2 regions of the Mesobacillus sp. MER 48 genome follow, and region 1 is predicted to be linked to the other one. Evidence: riboswitches for the same ligand, from Rfam matches in the RefSeq annotation. Region 1 holds a riboswitch; the other holds the start of a gene.
What was found. A riboswitch is a leader RNA that binds a small molecule or an ion and turns the genes downstream of it on or off. The one in region 1 is predicted to bind cyclic di-GMP.

Region 1 (3,492 bases):
GTATTCTTCATTATTGCAGTCTACAAGTTAACTGGACTAGTATAATAATAACAACAAAGGGGGAGCAATTCCCCCTTTCTTAACTTTAATTCGGAAGGGGCAGTAAAAATGGAAAATTCAATTGTGATTGCAAGTGCGGTCAGGACCGCTACAGGAGCTTTTGGCGGAGCTTTTTCAAAGGTATCTGCAGTTGATCTTGGAGCGGCCGCTATTAAGGCTGCATTGGAAAAAGCAAATATTAGTGCTGATTCCGTCGATGAAGTCATCATGGGAAATGTCCTTCAAGCCGGGCTTGGTCAAAATCCGGCACGCCAGGCTGCCATGAGAGCAGGACTTCCAGAGACATGCCCATCCATGACAATCAATAAACTATGCGGCTCAGGTTTGAAGGCCGTTCACCTGGCATATCAGGCAATTGCAGCAGGTGAAGCCGATATCGTTGTCGCTGGCGGAATGGAGAATATGAGCCAGGCGCCTTTCGTTCTCAAAGGTGCGCGTGAAGGCTTCAAAATGGGCGACCAAAAACTCGTTGATACATTGCTTGGCGATGGACTCGTATGTGCATTTAATGACTACCATATGGGTATTACTGCCGAAAACCTTGCCGAAAAATATGAAATCTCGCGCAATGAACAGGACGCTTTCGCAGTCAAGAGCCAGAATCGGGCAGAAGCAGCGATCACTTCCGGACGCTTCAAGGATGAAATCGTCCCTGTAGAAGTGAAACAGCGTAAAGGCGATCCTATTATTGTCAATCAGGATGAGCATCCTAAATTCGGCAGCACTCTTGAAAAGATTGGCAAGTTACGGCCTGCGTTCAAGAAAGACGGAACCGTAACCGCAGCCAATGCTTCTGGAATCAATGATGGCGCAGCTGCAGTTGTGGTGATGAGTGGCAAAAAAGCAAAAGAACTAGGAGTTACTCCACTTGTAACCATCAAGGCGAATGCTTCTGCGGGCGTTGATCCATCCATCATGGGTATTGGGCCTGTTAGCGCTGTTAAGAAAGCCCTTAAGAAAGCGGAAATGGAGTTAACGGATATCGATTTAGTAGAGGCGAATGAGGCATTTGCGGCACAGGCTCTTTCCGTCATGAAGGAACTTGGCATGAGCGAGGAGAATGTAAATGTCAACGGCGGTGCCATTGCGCTTGGCCACCCAATTGGAGCAAGCGGAGCAAGAATTCTAGTCACACTCATCCACGAACTTAAGAAACGAGAACAAAAATACGGACTGGCCACCCTCTGCATAGGCGGCGGAATGGGTGTCGCAACGATCATCGAAAATGTTTAATCAATAGAAAAAGCCTGTGGTCCGCACCACAGGCTTTCATATTTTAGTAGTTATCAAACTACATAATCTTCAGTTAATTTACTGCATGCATTTGATAGATTCTCAAGGCATTCCCTTCTTAGCCTCTCGTCACAGATGAAATCATTCCGAAGCTCTTCTTCCAGCTTCATTTGTATCTGCTGAATTTCTTCCTGGAACCTTTCCCTTTTTTCAACATCTGTTAAATGAAACTCTATCTCCCGTTCAAAGTACTCTACCGTCCCAAACAATACAGTCAACGTTTCCTCCACCTTCCATTCTATTTTTCAAAAATCCTTTTTCCTAAAAACAAAACCTGCCAAAAGGATTATTTTCACTCGTCCTGTCAAGATACTTAAGTTTTATTTATCCTTTCTCACACTCGGCAAACGTGAAATTCAGTTCTTTTTGCATGATTGTGCAGAATGGACCAGGAAGAATAAAAAAAACCCTCCAAAAAAGACGGCGGATTTCCTTTGGCAAACAGTCAACCAATACCATTCACCGATATGTTCTATACTCATCCGATCTTTTATTGGCAACCCGACTATCCTAGCAGCATGGCCTTAGACTCGTGGCTTTGCGTCCTCACCTTTCGATAAGTTTGCCTTTTTCAGTTCTACTTAAAATATAAAACTTTAGAACCATACTTTCAACAAAATTCGCCAATTAATTACAAAGATGAGTCTAATTTCCTATAACTTTGTGATCGCATGAAAGATAGACAACCCTTTCAGGCGCCAACTTTGATTAGCGCATTGTTTTCACAATGTAATATCCCAGCAATCTCTATGTAAAGTTCAGTTGCTAGAATAAAAGGAAGAAGCTTTATTACAGGCGAATGGCAGGAGGATCCTTATGGAACAGCATGTTAAAAAGTCGCTAGATGAATGGAAAGCAGAAATTGAAGAGATTCTTAAAGAAATAGATGCGGAGTATGACGAAGTTAAAAATGAGCTTAAAGTGTATACATATAAATTCAACATCACGAAGCAGGTTGTCCAGTCAACAGTGAATCCGGACCTGAACAGGAAGATTCGCGAATTGTATCATCAGCCATTTGAGGAGAAATTCAATGATTTGAAAGAGTATATCAAGGAGTTGGAAGAAAAAAAGCGGGTCTTCCAGATGTTCACCGATAAAATCGACAAAGTGACAGACAAAGAGGATGCGCCACAGTTAGCTATTGCGCAAACTGAATAAAAAGGAAAGCCTGGCTTTTGGTTGAAAATCTTAGCCAGGCCTTTTTTGTGCTTATTCCTTCCACCATGAATCAAACATGGACGCTGGAACATGCCGTTTATGCTCTGAAGCAAGATATCTGCCCTCAATTTTGGCAGCTGCTGCTTCGTCGATCTGCTTTCCTTCAAGATAATCATCGATTACTTCATAGCTGACGCCAAGTTCGGTTTCATCAGATTGAAGCGGCTTGTTGTCTAAAAGGTCAGCGGTAGGCTCTTTCAGATACAGTCTCGATTCTGCATTCAATGCTTTGAGCAGTTCCCTGCCCTGGCGCTTGTTCAAGCCGGTAAGCGGCAGCAGGTCAGCTCCTCCATCCCCGTATTTTGTGAAAAATCCGGTTACTGCTTCAGCAGCATGGTCTGTCCCAATCACCAGCAAGCCGTCCTGCCCGCCGATAGCATATTGGGTGATCATCCGGATCCTTGCCTTTGCATTTCCTTTGTTAAAGTCTGTCATCTTCTCGCCAATCGCTTCCTCGAACTGGGTATTGAAGGTGTCGACAGCAGGCTGGATATTGAAGGTGATCGTTTGATCCGGCTTGATGAATTCCAGTGCTTTCTGAGCATCATCCTCATCTTTTTGCACCGCATAAGGAAGTCTGACAGCGACGAATTTGGCATCCTTGCCTTCTGACCGCAATTCCTCCGCAGCCATTTGCGCAAGTTTCCCCGCCAGAGTGGAATCCTGGCCGCCGCTGATGCCTAGAACGAACCCTTTCGCCCTTGATGTAAGCAAATATTCCTTCAAAAAATCGATTCTTTTCCTGATTTCTTGCTGGGGATCAATTTGCGGCTGCACATTCAAATCTTCAATTATCTGCTTTTGCAAGCTCATGATAACCCTCCTAATTCACGAAAAACTATTCAAAAAAGAGCATATCCCTTCTAAAGTCCAAAGTCCAGATTTTCGTCAGAAAACCTAACATCCCAATACCAAAAA
Region 2 (3,492 bases), on a different contig from region 1:
AAACAAATGTAGCAGTAGTATGTGCAGGCGCCAAGTCGATTCTGGACCTGGGATTGACTCTAGAGTATCTTGAAACCCATGGTGTACCTGTTGTAGGCTATGGTACCGATTCATTGCCAGCGTTCTATACACGGACGAGCCCGTATAATGTAAACTTCCGCCTCGATACTCCCGAGGCTGTCGCGGATATGATCAAAACTAAATGGGATCTTGGGCTCAATGGTGGAATCGTCGTTGCCAATCCGATCCCTGAAGGTGATGCAATGGAAGAAAGTTTCATAGCTGACGTGATCGAAAAAGCACTGGCAGAAGCGAAGAAAAAGCATATAGACGGCAAGCATTTGACCCCATTCCTGCTGGGTAAGGTTAAAGAACTGACCGAGGGAAAGAGCCTTGTTGCTAATATCGCGCTTGTCAAAAATAACGCCAGGGTGGGAGCGAAGATTGCCGCCAGCCTTTCCAAACAGAGAATCAGCCATTAAGGCTGTTTTTTTTTGGTATTTTGGTCTAAGATGCATTCTTAATTTGTATTTTATAATACTCGCTACTTTTCTTTATCAATACGGTTCTTGAATTTCATGAAATCAAGGTAATAAGAAAAATCTTCTTTGCTGATCCCATTTTTTATTGCTTCGTCAACAAGTCCGATCCATTCCTCATCAACGGGGATCGAATCAATCCTTTTTGTTTGCTGGCCCATCAGGTTCTCCACAGACGTATCCAGATTGTGGGCAAGTCGTGATAAAACCTGGAGCGAAGGATTTTCTTGAATGCCTCTTTCGATATAACTTAGGTATGACTTGGAAACATTCGCTTTTTGAGAAAGTTCAGTAATAGAATAGTTTCTTTCCAATCTTAATCTTTTAATCTTCTCTCCAACCTTCATCTAGTTATCTCCTTAAAATCAACTATATTCATTATAACGAACAAATAGATTCTTTAAAAAATACGAAATAGTATGAGAATGGAAGGAATTTCTTAAAAAAGAACGATTATTGTTCTTTTTTAAGAAAATTTGCCTTATTATGGACTTTTTCAAAAATGGTTCCTCTGAACTATACTCGAATGGAGTGTAGTAGTACCGAGTTAAGGAGGCAAATGGCAATGTACAGAAAAAACTGCGATCGATGCAATCGTCCCTCGTTTAGCAGCAGTGAACAGGGTGAATGGCTATGTCCGGTGTGTGGCAATGATTTAACAAGGTACCCGTTTTTCAATGCCATCAGCCTTGAAAAAGTAGTCCTAAAGCATCGCGGGAAAAGGCAAACCTATCCAAAAACTTCACAGTCCAAAGGCTTATCTTCAGATTTATGGGGGTGAATGTAAAAAAAGAGTTCAACATTTAAGGATAGGATGCGACAAAAAATACTAGTAAAAAGATTTAAATTTTCAGAAAAATAATGTTTTAATCTATAAATTTGTAATTGTTTGGAAGAAAAAGAAGGATAGTTCCAGAAATTCGCCGACAAATATTTACATGTTAAATATATAGAACAAGGTACAATGACATTGGGAGTAAACGATTAAGCAAAAAGGTACAGATAAAGGCAAACTGGTTGAAAAACCAGGACGCAAAGTCACGGATCTAAGGTGCAAAAGTACTATGATGGCCGGGCCGCCTGGGATACTAACTGTATTTTGGGGGGAAGAACTTGATTAAAGAACAGGTAATTTTCGAAGAATTGGATACAGAATGGATGCAGCTGATCATGGAAGCATTGGAGATGGGAATAAATAAAGAAGAAATCAGGAAATTTTTAATGACCAATAGGCAGGAGTAAAGGATACATAAAGATAATCGTTATATACTCGGGCAGCTCCTTACAGAGGTGCTTTTTATTTTACAAAAAAGGGACAGCGAAATGGCTGTCCCTTGTGATTATTTATTATTGAGTTTCCATTTGTTGAACTCGAGAAATTCACGGAACTGGTCTTTGCTGATTCCGGAATCCATTGCTTCTTTCACAAGATTAACCCAGTCAGAATCAATATTTTCTTTATCGACTTGTTCATGGATCAATTGATCAACCGGGACATTCAGGACTCCAGCGATCTTCTCAAGAAATTGAATTGAAGGATTCGTTTGCAGATTCCGTTCCAAAGAGCTTAAATAGGACTTTGCGACGCCAGCTTGCTCAGCCAACTCGGATAGGGACATTCTTTTCTCTTGTCGAAGTTTTTTGACGCGTTCACCAATCACAGTATCCACACACCTTGTCAATTTATAGTTATATCATAACAAATCTGATAAAATAGTTCCATATTAAGAACACCTTACAGAACAATTATAAACAATCTTCTCAATTTTTGTGGTGTTTTTTTTAATAAAAGGTTGGGAAAAAAATAGTCTCTATAGTTATCGGCGGTTAACGGTGAATTTTTATAAAAAGTAAACAGGATAGTCTATAATATTCTTTTATTCGAAAAAAAGGTAAAATGGTAGCAATCAGACAAGGTACGGGTGATGATATGCAGAAAAAGTATTTATTGATCTATGAAGAAATCGCCAAACAAATCCAGGAGGGGCATTACCACGCCAAAACAATTTTGCCATCTGAAAATGAATTTGCCGAAATGTATCAGACATCACGCGAAACAATTCGCAAAGCCCTGAATCTTCTCGCACAAAATGGCTTTATCCAAAAAATCCGCGGCAAAGGCTCACTCGTGCTCGATTTGAAAAGGCACCAGTTTCCGATTTCCGGGCTAATCAGTTTTAAAGAACTCGCGAAAAATATGGGCGGAAAAGCAAAGACGACTGTGGATGGGTTTGATCTCGAACAGGCAGGAGCGGATATCGCGAGGGAACTGAATGTTGACAATGATGAGATGGTCTGGAAGGTGAAGAGAGTCAGGCATATTGATGAAGAACGGGTCATCCTCGATAAGGATTTTATCGTCGAAAGGCATGTGCCAGGCCTGTCACGCCAAAAATGCGAGAATTCGATTTTTGAATATATTGAGCAGGAACTGGATAAAAAAATCAGTTTTGCCAAAAAGGAATTCACGGTTGAGGAACCGAGTGAAGAGGATCGGGAGCTTCTGGATATGGAAGGATTCCATGCGATTGTCATCGTGAAAAACTATATTTATTTCGATGATGCGACACTTTTCCAGTATACCGAGTCAAGGCATCGTCCCGACAAGTTCCGGTTCGTGGATTTCGCCAGACGTATGGATACACAGAATATATAAAAAAGAGCTGCCGTTGACAGGCCTGGGCGACCAGGCTGTCATTAGGCAGCTTTTATTAATGTTTCGGATATTTTCCGACTAGATGAATGGCACTGATGATCCGTTTATTGATCCAGGCCCTGTTCTCCTGAGTGTTTAGCTGTTCATAAACCATCTTTCGGCCATCTTCCGTAGTGACATAGTGGCTTGGAAGAGTGTTCAGGCTGATGGCGATGATATCATTACGGCACTTCTGGCAATTGCAGAAAGTCTGGTAATCGGGGCTCATCATCAACACATTGACAAGAGTCGAAACCA

Region 2: it holds a riboswitch for cyclic di-GMP, as region 1 does, so the genes downstream of both, M3593_RS15665 (anti-repressor SinI family protein) here and M3593_RS18575 (hypothetical protein) in region 1, are expected to answer to the same signal.

What each region holds. Positions count from the first base shown of each region.
Region 1 is NZ_JAMAUR010000006.1:82,440-85,931, reverse strand. Features, by position in the region: gene M3593_RS18585 (GntP family permease) at 1-45, shown strand, start outside; gene M3593_RS18580 (acetyl-CoA C-acetyltransferase) at 109-1,293, shown strand; gene M3593_RS18575 (hypothetical protein) at 1,347-1,571, opposite strand; cyclic di-GMP riboswitch class I at 1,846-1,930, opposite strand; gene M3593_RS18570 (hypothetical protein) at 2,170-2,514, shown strand; gene nadE (ammonia-dependent NAD(+) synthetase) at 2,566-3,387, opposite strand.
Region 2 is NZ_JAMAUR010000004.1:170,333-173,824, forward strand. Features, by position in the region: gene M3593_RS15650 (pseudouridine-5'-phosphate glycosidase) at 1-482, shown strand, start outside; gene M3593_RS15655 (helix-turn-helix domain-containing protein) at 545-886, opposite strand; gene M3593_RS15660 (hypothetical protein) at 1,105-1,320, shown strand; cyclic di-GMP riboswitch class I at 1,537-1,623, shown strand; gene M3593_RS15665 (anti-repressor SinI family protein) at 1,653-1,781, shown strand; gene M3593_RS15670 (helix-turn-helix domain-containing protein) at 1,880-2,200, opposite strand; gene treR (trehalose operon repressor) at 2,470-3,195, shown strand; gene M3593_RS15680 (late competence development ComFB family protein) at 3,251-3,492, opposite strand, start outside.